DNA from 4 places in the Brevibacillus sp. HB2.2 genome. Region 2 is predicted to be linked to each of the others. Evidence: riboswitches for the same ligand, from Rfam matches in the RefSeq annotation. Region 2 holds a riboswitch; each other region holds the start of a gene.
The links. A riboswitch is a leader RNA that binds a small molecule or an ion and turns the genes downstream of it on or off. The one in region 2 is predicted to bind cobalamin.
Positions count from the first base shown of each region.

Region 1 (4,802 bases), on a different contig from region 2:
CTCAGGCCTTGGTAGACTTCTTGCGCGAGAACGCCGACATAGAGTCCGTGGATGCTCTCGTCACGAACAATCAGGTCGATAATTTCCCCGCTACTTGTCATCTTTCCTTGCCCCGCCAAATAGAGCGGATAGAAGAAGCCGCTGTAAAACAGATAGCTTTCCAGGAAAACGGACGCTACCATCGCCATGTACAAGTCTTTCGGTTTCTCAATCTCTTGATAGCGTTTGGAGATGAGGGCCGCTTTCTTTTGCAAATGTGGATTGTTTTCTACCCACGAAAAAATACCGTCAATCTCTTCGGTCGTTGCCAGCGTTGTAAAAATACTGCTGTATGATTTGGCATGGATTTGCTCCATCATGCCCATGAAGGCGAGAACCGCTTTTCTTTGCAGTCCATCGACATGCTCCATGATCTTCGGCATCCCTACTCCACCCTGAACCGTATCCAGCAAGGTGAGACCGCCCAATACTTTTTTATATGTGTCCCGTTCAGTCGCACTGAGCTCCATCCAGGCCATCTTGTCATCTGACAACGGAATCTCATCATCCGTCCAGAACTGCATGATGTTTTGATTCCAAAACGTCATCGTAAAATCGTCGTCCGGCCTGTTCCAATTGACTGCTTTCATATGGCGTTCCTCTTCTCTTTTTGCTTGATGCTTTTCCTTATATGAATCGACTTCACTAAACTGCGCAGCTAATGCACTCTTCTACAGTCAAATGCTTCGTACGCGTATAGTAGAGCGACTTCAGACCTTTTTTCGCTGCGTAAATGTAATAGCGAGCCAGTTCTCTGGTTGAAATATTGCTGTTCACGTGCAGTACAGTCGAAATTCCTTGGTCGATGTGCTCTTGAATTTCGGCAATCAGATCAATCACTTTGAATTGGTCGATCACATACGCCGATTTGTAGTAAAAATAGTTTTCCTGCGACAAGTATGGCATCGGGTAATACGTCGTAGAGTTGGCATACGTTCTCGTTTCGATATGCTCGACGATTGGCATCACGCTAGAAGTCGCGTTCTGAATGTAGGAAATGCTCTGTGTCGGTGCAATCGCCAAACGGTACGCATGATAAACGCCATGCTTTTGCACCTTTTGCTGTAGCTCCGCCCAATCTGCTGGTGTCGGAATGTGCATTCCTTCAAAGAGAAGCTTTGCTTTTTCCGTCCGCGGGCTGTAATCGTTCGTCACGTACTTGTTAAAATAAGTGCCTTTTGCATATTCCGATTGTTCAAAGCCCAAGAAGGTCATGCCTGTTTCCCTTGCAATTTCCATACTTTTTTCCAAGGAGTAGAAGTTCATCATCATGAAGAACGTACGGGCGAAATCTTTCGCTTCTTCACTTTCGTAAGCGATTCTGTTCTTTGCGAGATAACCGTTCAGATTCATCGCACCGAGACCTACAGAGTGCAGCTCACGATTTGCCTTTTGAACGCCTGGAGCGTTTTCTACACGCGTCATGTCACTCACGGCTGTAATGGCTTCGATTCCTTCGTGGACAGATTCGCGGATCATTTTGCGTTCCATCACATTGACAATATTGAGCGATGCCAGATTGCAGCTAATATCGCGACGGATGATATCCATCTCGCCGTAATTGGTAATCGTCGAAGTCTCCTGTAGCTGGAAGATTTCCGTGCACAGGTTGGACATTTTTACCGAACCGAGATCTTTCAGCGCATGGTTGTTGTTCGCATTCGTTTTGTTCATGATGTACGGATAGCCCGATTCCATTTGGATCATCGCGATTTTGGTCAACATCTCGCGTGCGCTCATCACGGTCTTTTTCTTGATGCGATCGTTAGCCAAGAGCTCCTCGTACATCTCATCGAGGTCCATATCATCCAGATGCACGCCGTATTCTTTGTACACGGAGTACGGAGCAAACACAGTCAATGGCTTGTTTTCCTCAGCCAGCTTGTAGAATACGTTTGGTACGATCAGGCCGATGGACAACGTTTTGATGCGGGCTTTTTCATCCGCATTGATTTTTTTGCAATCGAGAAACTCGTTAATATCCCAGCCGAAGATGTTGTAGTACGCTGCACCTGAGCCTTTGCGTTGCCCCATTTGATCCGCGTAGGAAAACGCATCTTCCAACAGCTTGAGAACCGGCATAACACCTTTTGCTGCGCCCTCGACGCCTTTAATCGGCTCTCCTCGTCCGCGAAGCTTGGACAGGTTCACGGCTACACCGCCGCCAATTTTGGATAACTGCATACAAGTTCCCAAAATAAAGTTGATGGAATTCAGTGAATCATCCATTTCGAGCAAGAAGCAGGAAACCATTTCTCCCCGGCGGCTTTTGCCTGCGTTCAGGAAGGTTGGTGTCGCTGGTTGCAAGCGTTGATCCATCATGGAGACCGTTAAACGCTTGGCGAGCTCAAAGTCACCTTGTCCAAGTGACAGTGCCACAACGGCCACCCGGTCTGGATACTGCTCCAAGTACATCGATTTATCGTTCGTTTTCAAAGCGTAATCTTTATAAAATTTGGAGATAGCCATATACGAAGCAAATTGAAAATCGGCGTCATAGGCCAAACGGAAAACTTCATCGACCTGCTCAACCGTGTATGTTTCATAGACGTTTTCATAAAAATCATTCTCGATCAAATAGTCCATGCGTTCTTTCACACTGCCAAAGGTCATCGTGTTGGACTGCACTTCTTCCATGAAGACCGCAACCGCTTCCCGATCCTTTTCCAGTTGATAAAATCCGTCGTTGCCACGCTGCATCAGTTCGTTGTTCAATTCAATATGCCGCAATTGCTGCCACCCCACTCGTAAATTGTTCCACGTCACGGCCGGTACCGGACAGTTCGAATTTAGAAATCACCGGAACGCCATATTGGCTCGCGATCGTATCCGCGCTTTTGGCAAAACTGGTTCCCCAGTTGCGGTTGCCGCTGGCAGATACCCCGCGCAGATGGACATGATTTCGCTTCAGGAACGTCGCCACCTTCTCCGGCACTTGTCCGAATCCCGTCGTGTATGTGATCAAAATGAATGGCTCGTCCAGCACCATATCTTGATCAATTTCCACATGTGGCAAATTAATTTTGTTGACGAATCGTCGGACGTTTCCTGTTTTTGAATCATAAGCGATTAGCATGTCCCTCATCCTATCCTTGCTATTTTTACTCTGTATGTATGTTATTTAGCCAAAGTAAAAGCGCATCCGACGTTTACATGCCGAATGCGCGTGATGACTTCCATCTAGCAATTCGCCAATGCGAATTGAGCGCTCGAACACTTCCCTATCTCCCGTAGGGTAAACAGTGCAAGCGGTTAGGCAGGTCTCCTGGCTTTTGGATCATCGCTCCATTTTCACCTTCCCGATCCTTCATGATCAGTGGCCTTCTTTCGCAAATGGAACTCTCTCATTACAGTGGCGGGACCGCGTCGGATTCTCACCGACTTCCCTATTAAGTCTACCAAATCTGGCTGGTAAACACCTTACCGCATCAATATGTAGTTGGTAAAACTTACTTTACCTCAATATATCGTAGGAGTCAAGCTCAGTATGGGCTCTTTTCGAAAACTAACTATTCTCCTTTTTCGGCTATTGCCAATCTCTGGTTCTCGTTCATATAATAGATTTTGTGCGTGTTGGTTAGCCTTGGAGAGATTGGAGAGTCGCCCTCATGAAAAGCACCGACTATCAACCTGTCGTCATACCTCGTTCCTACCGTAGAATCATGACTTATCAAGAGCGTGACTATCACATTTTCGTAAGTATACCTGCCGATCCCCCTCCGGAATCAGGCTTTCCCGTCATATATTTGCTAGATGGAAACTCTGTTTTTGCAACCGTGACCGAAGCGATACGGATACAATCACGTGGCCCTGAACGAACTGGGGTGTATCCTGCTATCGTCGTCGGGATTGGCTATCCAACAGACGCTCCATACCATCCTGCCCGTTTCTATGATTACACGTATGAAGTTCCCGCCTCAGAGCTTCCTGACAGCCCAAAAGGAGCCGAGTGGCCACAAATGGGGGGAGCCGAGCAGTTCCTCACCTTTTTAGAGGAGGAGCTCAAGCCTAGCATCGAAAACGACTTCCCCATCGATCGGACCCAGCAAGCGATTTTGGGACATTCGCTAGGCGGCTTATTTGTCTTGCATGTGCTTCTGTCCAGACCACACGCGTTCCAGCGGTATATTGCCGGTAGTCCCTCTATCCACTGGAATGAGAGCGTGCTGCTTGCGAAGGAGAGTCAATTGCCGAGCCTGCTGACAGATGACCTCAACGTCCATGCACTCCTCACCATCGGGGAGTTGGAAAACGATGGGCGATTCTTGGTCAAAGAAAAATCGCTGGCGATGATCGAACGATTGTCCTCCATGGGGAAGGGCCAAATCAAGGCTTCCTTTAAGGAATTTGCCAACGAAAATCACTCGTCCGTTTTGCCAGTCTTCATTAGTCAAGGACTCAGATTCGCCACGAAAAAAACTGCCCGCTACTAACAACGGGCAGTTTTTGTTTTTCATGATTCGCTTACTGTAGAGATAACACTTTGGTGATTTGGGGCAGCTCTTCGATGGCAGATACAATCGTTGGTGTAATCTCTTCATCAGTCACAGAGATAAGCAGGGCATTCTTCCCTTTTTGCTCGCGGGATACATTCAACTTGGAAACATTGATTTGATACTCGGCCAGTTTTCGTGAGACATCATAAATCACGCCTGGATAATCGATATGGCGAACCAACAATCCGTGGGCCCCTGGAGGTATGCGACACGCGCAGTAATTGATTTCACTGATGTACACTTCTCTCCAATCTTGCGCAAAGGTGT
Region 1 is NZ_JABSUV010000025.1:7,057-11,858, reverse strand. Features, by position in the region: gene nrdF (class 1b ribonucleoside-diphosphate reductase subunit beta) at 1-629, opposite strand, end outside; gene nrdE (class 1b ribonucleoside-diphosphate reductase subunit alpha) at 685-2,769, opposite strand; gene nrdI (class Ib ribonucleoside-diphosphate reductase assembly flavoprotein NrdI) at 2,756-3,115, opposite strand; cobalamin riboswitch at 3,278-3,477, opposite strand; gene HP401_RS30250 (alpha/beta hydrolase) at 3,648-4,472, shown strand; gene HP401_RS30245 (ACT domain-containing protein) at 4,504-4,802, opposite strand, start outside.
Region 1: it holds a riboswitch for cobalamin, as region 2 does, so the genes downstream of both, nrdI (class Ib ribonucleoside-diphosphate reductase assembly flavoprotein NrdI) here and HP401_RS07650 (ABC transporter substrate-binding protein) in region 2, are expected to answer to the same signal.

Region 2 (4,802 bases):
AACCTGCAAATTCATCGTCCGCTACCTCCAAAGGAATAAGAACTCCGCAACATCAACCAGATAAAGAATGGTCCACCACACAGCGCTGTCAAAATACCGATCGGCAGCTCTTCCGGTGCAAATGCGAGCCTGGCGACTACATCAACCCAGATGAGAAATATCGCGCCAAACAAAGCGCTGACAGGCAGGACACGTCTGTGATCTGATCCGACCATCACACGGACAATATGGGGCATCATTAATCCGACAAAACCAATTGATCCCGCGATGGACACGATCACCCCCGTGAGTAGTGCCGTGATCACCAGGAGAAGCTTGCGGAATTGTACCGTATTAACCCCCAGTGTCCCCGCTGACTCCTCGCCCATCAGCATCGCATTGAGCGAGCGGTATTGGGCCATTAAGACGATGAGACAGATGACGACAATCAATGTAGGGATCGTCAGGTACTCCCATTTGCCGCCAGCCAGACTGCCACTTAACCAAAACAGCACCGTCCCAATTCCATGCTCATTCGGCGCTGAAAACACAAGGAGACTGGTAATGGCCGACAAGATCGCAGATATCGCAATTCCAGCCATGAGCAGGCGTACCGTCGAGTTTTGTCCTCCAATACGGGATAGCGTAAAAATGAGAATAATAGACACGAGGGAGCCTGTAAAAGCGCCAAAGGTTAACGCATACTGCCCGTACATGCTGAATGCTCCGAAAATAATTACCGAAGTAGCTCCAACGGAAGCACCTGAAGATACGCCTAACACATACGGGTCCGCCAGGGAGTTGCGAACTAACGATTGGATCGCTACTCCCACGACAGACAGACCTGCGCCGACGATCGCCCCCAAGAGTACACGCGGAAAGCGAATATCCCAAATAATTGTTTGCTCCCCTTTGGACCAGTCCACCTCAATCCATTGGGTCAACATCGGAATTTTTGATAAGGCGATTTTCCATACCGTAGTCGGTTTAATCTCCACCGATCCCAGCGTAACTGCGAACGTAATCGAGAGGAAGAGTCCAACCAATAACGTAATGATGATAGAAGGTAACTTGATCTGTTGCAGTGCTATTCCCTCCCTTAAAAGGGGCGTACTCTATTTGAATTTATCCGGGTAGAGTCCTTCCGCCAAAATTTTCAGAGCAATCGGTGCTCGAACGCCTTCAGAAGCCGCAGACAATGGCAATACAACCAGTCGTTGATTTTTAATCGCTGGAATATCTGCCAGTTCTTTTTTGGTCAAAAGGAAATTGCGTTTTTGCTCAACAGTTCTGTCCCCGTAGTCTACGACAATAATCACGTCCGGATTGCGACTCACTACTTGTTCCCAACTGACCTCTGCCCACCCCTTTTGAATATCGTCAAAAATGTTCTTGCCGCCAGCCGTCTTGATTAAGGACGTCATGTAATTGTTGGCTGCTGTGAATGGCTTATCTTCCCCGTTGTCGTACACGAACACTTTAAGTGGCTCGTCCACCTTGCCGATTTTGCTAATCGTTTGATCCATTTCACTCTTCATTTTATGGATCAAATCATTGGCTTTGTCCTCCACACGGAAAATGCGTCCGATGTTCGTAATATCCGCGAACACATCGTCGATCGTTGGACCAGGCTTGCTAGACGATTCTTGCAGGTACGATTTGATGCCGACCTTTTCCAAATCCTGCATCGATCCTACGCCCTTTTCGCCGAATCCGCTTTTCCATCCGGCGTACACGAAGTCTGGGTTCGCTGCCAGCAGCACTTCTTTGGTTGGATACTTGTCAGACAGTACCGGAACCTTGTCGTATTCTAGTTTTAACTCTGGAAGGATTTTATCGTCTAGGTAAGCGGTTCCGACCATTTTATCAGCCAGGCCCAATGCCAGCATGATTTCGGTTACGTGTTGGTTCAATGTCACGGCACGCTCAGGTGCTTTTGGATAGGTCATTTCGATGCCATTATTGGTGAGTGTTACAGGCTTGCTCTCTGCTGCTGGAGCAGCGGTTTGTTCTGTTTTGGCTGGGGCTTGTGTTACCGTAGTGGAGCCACATGCCGAAACCAAAAGCATGGCAGCTGTCATGATACCGAAAGCTAGTCCTTTCATTACTGTATGTGTTCTGATTGTATGAAACATCTGTAATCCCCTTTTTCTTTTATAAATGTTGTAGTAAACCAATTGCTTCCACAAAAAAAGCACCCCCATTTCAATCGGGAGGTGCATGACAAACGTAGATATAGCCATAACAGGCGCAAAGGCGCCCTTTCATAGACTGTTTCCACATCTGCCCCATCCTCGTGGGTCGATTGTAAATGATCGCATGGCAGGTCTCCTGGCTTACGGATCAACACACCCAGCTACCTTCCCATTTTTTGTCTCGCAAAAAACAGTGGCTATTCGCTAGGCGCTCCTCGTTACAGTGGCGGGACCGCGCCGGTTTTTCACCGGACTTCCCTTTTAAGCTGACGGCATATGCCATCCAGCACCATTCGATACGTATTCAATTTTTCCAACTTCTTCATTGGTTGATAGAAGTTAGTTTTTTCGGGAACTGCGTGAGTATTTCAACGCCTGTTTCCGTAACCAAGACATCGTCTTCAATTCGCACGCCGCCTACTCCTGGCAAATAGATGCCCGGCTCGATGGTAAAGACCATTCCTGGACGAAGCACTTCTTGGTTCTGGCTGTGAACAGACGGATATTCATGTACATCCATCCCTAGTCCATGCCCAAGGCGGTGCATGAAGTATTCTCCGTAGCCTTTTGCGGTGATAACATCGCGAGCGGTTTTATCCAAATGCGCAAAGCTCACACCCGGACGAATCTCAGCAATTGCCGCTTCGTTGGCAGCCAAAACTGTCTCGTAAATTTCTTGTAGCTGGGCACTGATCTCGCCAACAGCAAAGGTACGAGTAATATCGGATACATATCCGTTCGCAGCTACCCCGATATCAAACAAAAGCAAGTCGCCTTCTTGCACCTGGCGCGTTCCTGGCTTCCCATGTGGCAAAGCGGACTTCTCCCCTGCCAATACCATGGACGTAAAGGATGGACCTTCTGCGCCCAAGCGCTTCATCTGGAATTCCAGCTCAGCTACGATTTCTGTCTCGGTCATGCCTGTCTTGACTTTTTTCAGGGTCTCCCGCAAGGAATCTTCGACCAACTGAACAGCATGCTTCAGACGATCCACTTCATCCGGAGATTTGATCAAACGCATTTCACGCAGTGGCTCTTCCACGTCCACATAGCTCGACGCCAGAACAACTTGTCCAAGTGCTTCATAGCGCTCGACAGTCATATGACTTTTTTCAATGCCGAGCTTCGCCAAGTTCGCTGGCAACACTTGCTTGAGGATTTCATACGGGTTTTGGATATCCGTATGTGTATGGATATCTTGAACGAACGAAGCCTCTGCTGCTGCCTCACGATCAAGAGCAGGTACAATTAAGGAAGGCTTTCCTTCAGCAGGAATAACAAGACCCATAAAACGTTCATGCGGGTCAGTAAAAAATCCGGTCAAATAGTAGACGTGCTTGGGAGAGGTAATCAACACCGCGTTCAGCTCTTGCTCTGTCAAAAACGTGTGGAGCTTCGAAATGCGCTCTTGAAACAACTTCTTCACCCTGCTTTCACCAATTATTCTATTGCGAGAATACCACTTCCCCATCAAAAAAAGAAGAGTTCAATTGCAAAATCTACTTCGGATCGGACAACCTAAGGGTGGGGTGAAAACGAAAATGGAACAAATACTCGTCCATCAGGATGGCAAGCAGTTTGCTTTTCACATATCGGGGAAAGGCCAGCCGTTATTGTGTATCCATGCGCCATGCATCGGCTCTATCAATTTTGTTTATCAGCAAACACTCGCAGATACTTATCAACTCATTGTCCCTGATTTGCCCGGACATGGTGACAGTTCGCCCATGGAGAAGCCCTATTCTATTGGGGAATTGGCAGAACGACTCCATAAGCTGATCCCGTCTCTCGGCATTGAGCGTCCCTTTATTTTGGGGTACTCCCAAGGTGCTTCTATCGCCCTTGAATATTGCCTTCGTTATCCTGATCATGCGCGAGGAGGTATACTCGTGAGCGGTTTTTCCGAAGTGAATGACCTGTATTTGCATGGACGATTTTGGATGGCACGAGCGTTGTCGATGCTTCACGGAGTCCCTCTTCTTGCCCGTTCCATTGCCTCCTCACATGTCAATAGCCCAGAAATGCGGGAAAAATGGACGGCGCACGCCTCCAAAACAGATCCCACCAGCTTAAAATACCTTTATACTGCCGGACACCGCTATCAATGTACAGAGCGCCTGGGCAACATCCAGCTTCCGATTTTACTTGCCTATGGCGGACAAGATAAACGTATTCATCATTATGCGCAAATGCTGACAATGAAATTGCCAAAGGCAAGACTTGAAATAATCCCAAACGTAAAGCATCAAGTCATTACGAAAGCTGCACCTGCACTCAATCAGTTGTGCCGCACCTTCATGGAAGAAGGGTAAATAAGAAAAGACAGAAGGATGGTATCTCCATTCCCTTCTGTCTTTTTGTGATTGGACTAGCTCTTCATCCGCGGGTCGAGTGCATCACGCAAGCCGTCCCCAATTAAGTTAAAGCCGAGAACTGTCAGCATAATAGAGAGCCCTGGAAAAATAACGGTCCATGGTGCTTTCTGAATGTACTGACGTGAATCAGCGAGCATTTTTCCCCATTCTGGTTCTGGCGCTTGTGCTCCCAGTCCGAGAAAGCCAAGTGCAGCTGCTTCAATAATTGCTGTTGCGATCCCCATCGTCCCGGTCACAATGATGGGTGCGAGGC
Region 2 is NZ_JABSUV010000008.1:71,323-76,124, forward strand. Features, by position in the region: gene HP401_RS07640 (heme ABC transporter ATP-binding protein) at 1-15, opposite strand, end outside; gene HP401_RS07645 (FecCD family ABC transporter permease) at 12-1,070, opposite strand; gene HP401_RS07650 (ABC transporter substrate-binding protein) at 1,095-2,114, opposite strand; cobalamin riboswitch at 2,284-2,483, opposite strand; gene HP401_RS07655 (M24 family metallopeptidase) at 2,497-3,591, opposite strand; gene HP401_RS07660 (alpha/beta fold hydrolase) at 3,716-4,486, shown strand; gene HP401_RS07665 (ABC transporter permease) at 4,543-4,802, opposite strand, start outside.

Region 3 (4,802 bases), on a different contig from region 2:
TCGAGGGGCAACCCTGAGGGTTCAAATCCCTCTCTCACATAAAACGCCCAGTAATGTGACATGAGTAATGCGTACTTGGTATTGTAACTACCGTGTGTTGATTTTGTCTGACAGACGAGGGTGGGTACGGGGATCATTCCATGTAAAAAAGCCCTTCACGCCTTTATGTGGCGAGAAGGGCTTCTTGGCGCAAATTTACGCCTTTCCTTTTAGGTAATCATCCTTTATCTTCTTTTCCTGTTCAGCGGTGGTCATGTCTTTCTCCAACACTTGATACATCAGTTCATCCTTCACTTGGCGAGGGATTCCTTTTTCCTGATGATTCGGGACAGATGAACTCGAGACAGAGTCATGTTCCATACTGCGTACCTCCATGGCTTTTTGGGGTTAGCTTACCCGAAAGCGCCCACTCCATTCACCACACCCGCTGAACACTGAGCATTTTTCTCAGCTCGTCGACCGAACGTGGAATATTTCCGCCCAACTCTCGCTTCCACTGCTCAGGCAGTGCCTCCCACACATCAACGAGCAACGGCATACCCAGATGGAGGCTTTCCAGCATGTCTCTGTTTTCCAATGCCTCCTGCGGATCTCCCGCGAATACAAGCCTACCTTCATCCATGATGCAAATCCATTCCGCCCATTCAAACGCAATATCCATATCGTGTGTTGCCATCAAAACAGTCGTTCCTTGCCGGTGAATAGCATCGAGCTCCCGCAGCAAATTTTTGGTCTGATAGCGATCCAGATACGCAGTAGGCTCGTCTAATAGCAAAAGCTCTGGCTCCATGACCATGACCCCCGCGAGTGCCAGTCTCCGTTTTTGCCCCAGGCTCAAATGATGAATCGGAGCTTCAGCCAGCTCTCTTAACCCGAATGCATCCAGCACCTTTTCTACCTTTGCTCGGATTACGTCCACAGGCAGCTTCTGATTGCATAAACCGTAGGATATATCTTCCCCCACTGTGCTTGCGATCAACTGATGCTCGGGATCTTGAAAGACCAAGCCTACCTTTTGCGTCATCTCTTGCAATGCGGCCCGTTTGTAGACAAGCGGTTTCCCCTTCCACAGCACCTGTCCCTGCTGTGGCTCGATGATCCCGTTTCCATGCAAGAACAGGGTCGACTTCCCACAGCCATTCCGTCCCAAAAGAACACATTTTTTCCCCTCTGGAATCCATAAGGACAGCCCTGACAGGACTGGTCCCCGCCCTCCTGGATACGTGTACTGCAAATCGATGAACTCCAACAACCGTGATGTCATAACCGCCAACCTCCTGTCCACCACTCAAGCAGCACCAGCAGGATACAGCCTGCGATTGATTCCCACTCATAGCGGCGCGAGCGGGCATGGGAATGAAACGAGAGCACCTGCATGCTCTCCCCGAAACCTCTTGCCGCCATTCCTTTGTGCAGGGCTTCGTATTTGCGCATCGCTCTGACAAACAATTGCGCAACGAGAACCCCTGCATCCCGAAGTGTCGCCCGGAAGCCGCGATGACCTCCGCGCGAACGTTGGGCAATCCAGATCTGGTGAGAAATCGTTACCAACACAAAAATAAATCGATACATGATCATTAATAAATCAGTCACAAGAACAGGCATATGAAGCCGGCGAAGCACCTGCAAGATTTCGGCAAACGGCACGGTAAACAAAAGGAAAGCAAAGCAGGATAAGCTCGCCATGGTCCGCCAAAATAAGATCCAAACTTTACTGAAGGAGGACACCGGCACATAGAGCACATACGAACCCAAATCCCATGCTGCCGCGACCTGGACCTGTACTCCTCCTGCTCTCGCCCCTTCAATCAATAGTGCAGGGAGCCCCGCCGCGAAAAACGAGAGTGACACGATCATAAAGGCACAGTAGATACGGACAGGAATACGGGCATACACCACTACCCATACCGTCATCCAAACCACGACCGCCATCTGCATCCATACATGTCCCACCAGGACGAGCAGTAGCATTGCACTCGCCAGCAATAGCTTATGAGCTGGCGGCAGATGTTTTAGCCTGTTTTGATAAGAGAGAGAATCAAGCTGCAACCCGTTCATTTTTTGCGTTTATCCAACCGACCTTTGTACAAGCCCACGGCGTAGCCAACCACTCCCGCTCCCAACGCCGCCTGCACCGCAAACAATAGACTCTCCGTCTCTCCCCCTGGCGGTTCTATTAGCGGTTGAAACCATGGTTCGTAGTTCGGAGCTATTTCCTTGATCGCTTCTTCTGCCACGCCGTCTGCGCCGCCAAATTCCGAATCCTGCACCAGCAACAGCGGGACAGTAGCCAGTACGATTACCCCCAAGAGTAAAAGCCAGTTCCATCCTTTTTTCACAGCGATTCCTCCCGTTTGAGCAAACGAAGCTGTGTAAGCTCTTTTGCGTTATAAGATAACAACCAGTTCCAAACAAGAACGGTCAACAGACCTTCACTGATGGCGAGCGGTACTTGCGTGAACGCAAATATTCCTGCGAATTTGGCAAACGAAGCCAACACTCCGCCAGATTCAGCTGGAAATGCGAGTGCCAGTTGAAGCGAAGTCACCACATAGGTAGCGAGATCAGCCAAAGCCGCCGCCGCAAAAACCGCCAGCCGCTGACTTCCGGCCACTTTCATAATCAACCGATAGATTCCGTATGCCACCATCGGTCCTACCACTGCCATGGATACAGCATTTGCCCCTAGCGTAGTCAAACCTCCATGCGCCAAAAGCAAGGCTTGAAACAAGAGCACCATACTCCCTAACACAGACATCGCAAAAGGCCCAAACATAATGGCGCCAAGGCCCGTTCCAGTCGGGTGAGAGCTGCTGCCTGTAACCGAAGGGATTTTCAATGCAGATAAAACAAAGGCAAATGCTCCTGCAACGCCAATAAGGAGCTTCATCTCGGGATGTTCTTTTACAATCTTGTTAATCGAGCGAATCCCAAGAATAAAGAATGGCAAGAACACAGCCCACCAAAATAAGGCCCAGGATAATGGCAAATACCCTTCCATGATGTGCATTGCATGTCCTGTCTCAGGTTCATTGAGCAAAAAATACAAGACAAAGCCCGCGATCATCAAACAAGTAGATACGAGACGAGATCGATTCATGTTTATCCTCCTTCACTGACTTTCATTCTTTCCTCCAAACAAAAAAATCCCATCCATCAGTGGACGAGATGTGCACACAAAACAACAGACTGACTAGACAGCCTCATTGCCTCGTATTCACCGCTCCTTTCCGCGAAGGTTCTGTGGGTGTGGCTACTAGGTAGGTCTCCTGGCTTCCAGATCCATGCGCTCCTTGTCCTTCCCCATACGAAGATGAGTGGTTTCCTTTTCAAAGAGAGCTCCCTGGTTACAGTGGCGGGACCGCTCGGGACTTTCACCCGATTCCCTGTTACCCTTTATGCGTCACATAAAGGCACCTAACGCCGACTATATGCAATTGACTGACAATTCATGTTTGTCCCACATCATTATACCGGATCACTACATAAATCGGAAGAATATAAGCAAAAACGCATAAGTCGATGACCCGCTACAAAGGAGCCATCGACCTATGCATACTTATTCTTTCTATTCTTTTGCGTCTACGCCAATTACTTCGCTAATATGTTTAAAACCATCGCGTTGCATGAGCTTGAGCAGTTTTTTGTTGATTTGTTTGGCGATACCTGGGCCCTGATAAATCATCCCCGTATACACCTGAACAAGACTGGCTCCTGCCCGGATTTTCGCGTAGGCATCTTCGCCGTTATAAATACCGCCGACACCGATGATTGGTACCTTGTCCCCTACTTCTTGATAAATCTCCTTCACCCAAGCAGTGGAACGCTCTGTAAGAGGTCTACCGCTCAGTCCGCCCGCTTCCTCGGCAAATCGATGTCCGGAAACGGCCTCACGTGACAGTGTCGTATTGGTAGCAATAATTCCGGAAATGCCTTCTTCTACAGCAGCGTGAACAACATCGCGCATGTGCTCATCTGACATGTCTGGCGCTACTTTTAGCAAGATCGGCTTTTTCTTGATGGAACGCCCTTCCATTTCGGTTGCCTTTTCTTTTACTGCACGCACCAAATGACGCAAGCTCTCCGTTTCCTGCAAGTCACGAAGATTCGGGGTATTCGGAGAGCTGATGTTAATGACGAAATAGTGACCGTATGCATAGAGCATGTCCATACATTTGCTATAGTCAATGGCCGCCTCTTCATTCGGCGTTACTTTGTTTTTCCCAATGTTAATCCCAATCGGAACATCTGAGTATGCGTAATCGACTAAGTGCTGGGAAGCCAAATACGCACCGTGATTGTTGAAGCCCATCCGGTTAATGACAGCTTGATGTTCCGGCAATCGGAACAATCGAGGCTTCGGATTGCCTGGCTGCCCCTGTGGCGTCAATGTCCCGATTTCCACAAACCCAAAACCAAGAGCACCCAACGCATGATAAACTTCTGCATTTTTATCAAAACCGGCTGCAAGTCCGACTGGATTCGGAAAAGTCATTCCCCACAGCTTATTCTCCAACCGCTGGTCTTTTACCTGATAGATCATCTTCAGGATGCTTTTGCCTGGAGCAGAATCCTCCACCAGCCTTAAGGCACCAATTGTCTTTTCATGAATCTCTTCCGCATCTTGCTGGAACAGATATTTTCTTATGAGCTGATACATCGGCTGCACTCCTTACTCCGTTTCTACCTTTTTACCTCATAGTAGAATACCATACTTTTTCGGGAGGATGTAACCTTTATACGTGATACATATTTCCAATCAAGCAGGCAAATCCTAACAGCACCACCACACACAGGGGGAT
Region 3 is NZ_JABSUV010000043.1:12,958-17,759, forward strand. Features, by position in the region: gene HP401_RS24475 (hypothetical protein) at 196-360, opposite strand; gene HP401_RS24480 (energy-coupling factor ABC transporter ATP-binding protein) at 416-1,264, opposite strand; gene cbiQ (cobalt ECF transporter T component CbiQ) at 1,261-2,058, opposite strand; gene HP401_RS24490 (energy-coupling factor ABC transporter substrate-binding protein) at 2,055-2,339, opposite strand; gene HP401_RS24495 (energy-coupling factor ABC transporter permease) at 2,336-3,100, opposite strand; cobalamin riboswitch at 3,243-3,436, opposite strand; gene HP401_RS24500 (quinone-dependent dihydroorotate dehydrogenase) at 3,569-4,660, opposite strand.
Region 3: it holds a riboswitch for cobalamin, as region 2 does, so the genes downstream of both, HP401_RS24495 (energy-coupling factor ABC transporter permease) here and HP401_RS07650 (ABC transporter substrate-binding protein) in region 2, are expected to answer to the same signal.

Region 4 (4,802 bases), on a different contig from region 2:
TGTTTACCAGCACATCCACCTGCTGGAGCACACCCTCAAAAGACTGCTCCTCCCGATCATGCAAAAGCCAATTGGAAAGCCAAAGGATCAAGCAATCAATCAAAATCACTGTCTGCTGTTCTTGTATGTCCTTTTGTGCTCCGAGCTTCGTCAGCCATTCTGTCAATGCATACGGCTCCTCAATCGTTTGCCAAGGAAAGTTGGACTGCAAGCGGCGATCGCGATGGTGCAAGATCCGCTCTTCCATTTCCTCATCAGTGATTGGTGCGGTCGCGATGTAAACACCCGAGGAGCCCAAATGAGCCGCGTATTTTTCGGCAAACGTGCTTTTTCCGCTGCGTGCTCCACCTGTTATTAGTACGATCATGCTTTTGTCTCCTTACACTTGCGATTGCAAAATAATTTGCGGCAAATGATGAACAGGATGCTCCATGACAATCGGTCTGGTTCCGTATACAGCCTCTATTCTGTCACTTTGCAAAATGTCTTTTGGTGTGCCGACGCTTATCTGCTTTCCTTTATGCAGCATCAAAATGCGATCGCAGTAGAGGGAGGCCAGATTCAGATCGTGCAGCACAGCAATGACCGTCACCTGTGTCGTCTTTTGCCATTTTCGCACGATGTCCATAAGCTGAATCTGGTACCCGATATCGAGGTAAGTCGTGGGTTCATCGAGCAACAGCACCTGAGGTCTCTGAATCAATGCCTTCCCCAAAGCTACGCGCTGCTTTTCCCCACCACTCAACTGATCCAGTGTGCGTTCTTCCAAATGTTCAAGGCCGAGCATTTGTACGATTTCATCAATAAGCGATGCGACATCCTGCTTCTCTTCCCCCAGCCAATTTTGGTAAGGAAAGCGCCCCATCTCCAACACCTCTCGGACTCGAAAGCCCACTGGCGGCAGCCCCTCTTGCTCCAATACAGCCAATATTTTTGCAAGCTCTTTGCGTGGATAGGAATGAAGCTTTTTCTCCTGAAGCAAAATATCTCCTGCATCTGCCTTGATGACCCCTGAAATCATTTTCAGCAAGGTGGATTTACCGCTTCCATTTGGTCCGATAATGCCAAAAAATTCTCCCTTGTCCACGCAAAAATCGATTCCGTGCAAAACTGGCGTATCCTGATACGATTTTTGCAAGCTGTGCACATTGATCATTGCATACGTTACCTCTTCCTAAAGCGTTTATTTTGCTTTAATAAATACGCGAAAAACGGTGCACCCAGAAATGCTGTCACGACACCGAGCGGGATTTCCGTTGGACTTAGCAGCATTCTGGCGAGAGTATCGGCCCACAGCACATAGATACCACCGCAGATCGCAGCCATCGGCAGTAAAATTCGATAGTCAGGACCGACAAGCATACGGACGAGGTGCGGTACCACCAGGCCAACGAACCCGATAATTCCCGCGATAGAAACCGCCGCTGCCGTCAGGAGCGTCGAGACGACCAGAACCACCAGCTTCGTTCGATCTACATGGACGCCGAGATGCGCAGCCTGCCGCTCGCCTAACGCAAATAGGTTCAAGGAACGCGCATAGCTTACCAGCACTATTCCGCCTATGACCAAGTACGGAATCAAGACATACGTAAAGGCCCAGCCCCGAAATGACAGGCTGCCCATCAGCCAGAACACGATCTCATTCACCGTCTGATCCGATAGCGACACCATAAAGGAAACGAGTGAGCCGAGAAAAGCCTGCACAACAACACCAGACAAAATCAGGGTCTCCGTTTGTAGCTTTCCTTGGGTGTTCGCGAGTCCGAGTACGATCCATAAACTGAGCAGTCCTGTAAGAAAAGCGACAACAGGCGTGCTCCATGCACCCAAAAAGCTGATTTGCAAGCCAAACAGGATCAAAAAGGCTGCTCCGACAGCAGAACCGGATGCCACGCCCATCGTAAATGGATCTGCGAGCGGATTGCGCAAAACTCCCTGGAAGCCCGCCCCCGCAAGAGACAAGCAGGCGCCAATCAAAACAGCCAATACAACGCGTGGAAAACGAACCTTCATGACAATTTGCTCAGATGACTCCGGCCACGTTACGGTGATCCACTCAGACAAGCCCGGGATTTGATGGAGCAGGATGAGCCATACTTGCGAAATGGGGAGGTGTGCCGCCCCCATCGAGATACTGATGACTATTGAAGCCAGAAGGACGAGACAGCTGGCTCCTCCCCATATGAACAATCGATTCTTCATTTTATTTCACCAAGTCAGGGTAAATCGCCTTCGCTACTTTAATCAAGCCTTGTGTAATACGCGGACCAGGACGGGACAAAATATTTTGGTCCATGCCAAAGATTTGTTTTTCACGAATCGCCTTCATTTTATCCCAGCCATTACGCTTGGCGATCATATCCTCCAGCTTGACGCCAGTCTTTTCATCGGTAATTCCACTCGCATACAAAATGACGTCTGGATCGTTTTGCAAAATCTTTTCTTCACTGATCGGATTCCAGCCCTGTGTATCAGAAGCAATGTTCGTCGCTCCAGCCAGTGTGATGAGCTCGTCCATGAATTCACCTTTTCCGACTGTCCAGCCTGGGGAAAACTCAAGGTATACCTTTTTCTTCTCTTCTGGTTTTACATGTTTCACTGCTTCTTGAACGTACGCGATATCCTTCTTCATTTGCGCGACAACTTTTTCGGCTTGTTCTTGTTTGTTAGTGATAACTCCCATCGCCAACACATTGTTTAGGATGTCATCCATCTTTGTCGGATGGGTAATGTAGACGGGCATCCCGAGAGATTTGAGCTTGTCAGCCACTGGCTTCTCCATCGAAATCCCACCGACGACCATATCTGGCGTTTGAGCGAGAATCGCTTCTTCATTCGGTTTGACGACGCCACCAATTTTCGGTTTTGTCTTCGCCGCTTCTGGATAATCATCATAGTCTGAGACAGCTACGATCCGATCTTCCAAGCCTAATGCGAACAAAATCTCTGTCTCGGCAGGTGATGTGGAGACGATTCGCTCAGGAGCTTTTGCAAAGGTTACTTCTTTTCCTGTCGCATCCTTGACTGTCAACGGATACGTTGTTTGTTTTGCAGACTGCTCGGCTGTATTCTCTTGCGGTGCTGTCTGCGGTGCACTGGTTTGTCCACCAGGTGCTGGCTGGCTGTTATCGTTACCCGCACAACCTGCGAGGCTCGCCGCAACAAGTAGTGGGATCATGAATCGCAATGAACGTTTCATATGTAAAACTTCCTTTCTGCGTGTCTGATTGACTGTACCTTCCAATAAAAAAAGCGACCCTTGCTTCCATTCGGAATTCAAAGGGTCGGCACCTCAGGGCAAACAGACAGGATGGTCTGCTTCCTGAAATAGGCCGATCCTTTCCGCGAAGGCAACAGGCACAAAAACAAACAGGCAGGTCTCCTGGCTTACGGCTGAGGAACGAGCCGATTTACAGTGGCGGGACCGCGTCGGATTTTCACCGACTTCCCTTTTCACCCGATCTTTTTGAGAAAAGACGAGGCACCTATTTGCTGTTACGTTTGAAATTGTCACAGTCCATGACTCATCCTACATCATAGCATTCCTTGGATGAAAAAAGAATGACAAACACGTTAGCCATTACTTTCTTGCCTGCTAAAAATGAAAACGCCTGAACAAAAAGTTCAGGCAAATGGAATGCTTTTGGCAAAGCTTTTACCCTCGTTTGTGCAAATAATCCAGAATGCCCATGGCGCACACCTGTAAATCGAGCTTGAGTACTCCGAAAACTTCGTGGTCATCATTGATGCCTTGTAACTGTAGATGCTCCGAGACTCGTTCCAATAACTTACGAGACAGATCAGCATAGGTTTGTCCAGCAGCAAGTGTTGATTCTCCTTCCGCCACAAACACTGGGAGCCACTCACGTATTTGACGGTACACATCGTCTACCTGTTCAGACATCCCAAAATGACCAAAGTAAATACGATTCAGCTTGCGCGCTTCAAATCGACGTAGAGACGCTAACATGGCATCCGGGTCAAACTGATTCGGAGAAGTAGATGGCAGCACGAGGTGTACACCATCCTTTTTAAGCTGCGGATAAAGTACACCTGCCGTATCACCTGTGAACATGCCGCGGCTAACGGGATCGTAGATGCTGAAGTGATGATTGGCATGCCCTGGCGAATCCAGAAACTCCAACACGCAATTCGCTCCGATCTTTAGTGTATCCCCGTCTCCACGAATCAAAATCCGCTCTTCGGGAACAGCCTCAATCGGATCAAACAATCGATCAAAATCATCATGATACACCGCTCTCGCCCCTGCGATCAGTCGGCTTGGATTAACGAGGTGACGTGCACCTTTCGGATGGACGACGATCTTTGCGTTTGGGCAATCCTTTAGAAAAAGTCCCACTCCTCCCGCATGATCCAAATGAATATGCGTCACAATGATGTATTTTACTTGTTCCGGGGTAAAACCGAGCTTGGCGAGGCCGGTCTTGATGTATGGGACGGAGGGGCTTGGCCCTGTTTCAACCAAAGTCAGTTCTTCTTCAGCGATGACATAAGTCCCCGTGCGTTCCGCCCAGCCCATATCGAAACCGTCTATTAAATGGATGCGCTCCCCTAAGTAAATTGGCTGTGATGATTGCATGTAAATGCTCCTCCTTTTCAAAGGTGATTTTGTTGCGAGAATATTTACACTTTATCATCAATTTGGGACGTACTGGTAATATCAACACAAATTCTTCATATTTTCATCGTAATATGAGGGTAGTAAAAACAATTCTTTTACCTGGAGGGGTGCAAAATGGGTCAGCTTTTCTCTGAGTTACGACCTGAGCATGAGAAGTTTA
Region 4 is NZ_JABSUV010000018.1:116,423-121,224, reverse strand. Features, by position in the region: gene cobU (bifunctional adenosylcobinamide kinase/adenosylcobinamide-phosphate guanylyltransferase) at 1-367, opposite strand, end outside; gene HP401_RS15035 (ABC transporter ATP-binding protein) at 380-1,156, opposite strand; gene HP401_RS15030 (FecCD family ABC transporter permease) at 1,165-2,202, opposite strand; gene HP401_RS15025 (ABC transporter substrate-binding protein) at 2,204-3,199, opposite strand; cobalamin riboswitch at 3,356-3,504, opposite strand; gene HP401_RS15020 (MBL fold metallo-hydrolase) at 3,656-4,600, opposite strand; gene HP401_RS15015 (pyridoxamine 5'-phosphate oxidase family protein) at 4,757-4,802, shown strand, end outside.
Region 4: it holds a riboswitch for cobalamin, as region 2 does, so the genes downstream of both, HP401_RS15025 (ABC transporter substrate-binding protein) here and HP401_RS07650 (ABC transporter substrate-binding protein) in region 2, are expected to answer to the same signal.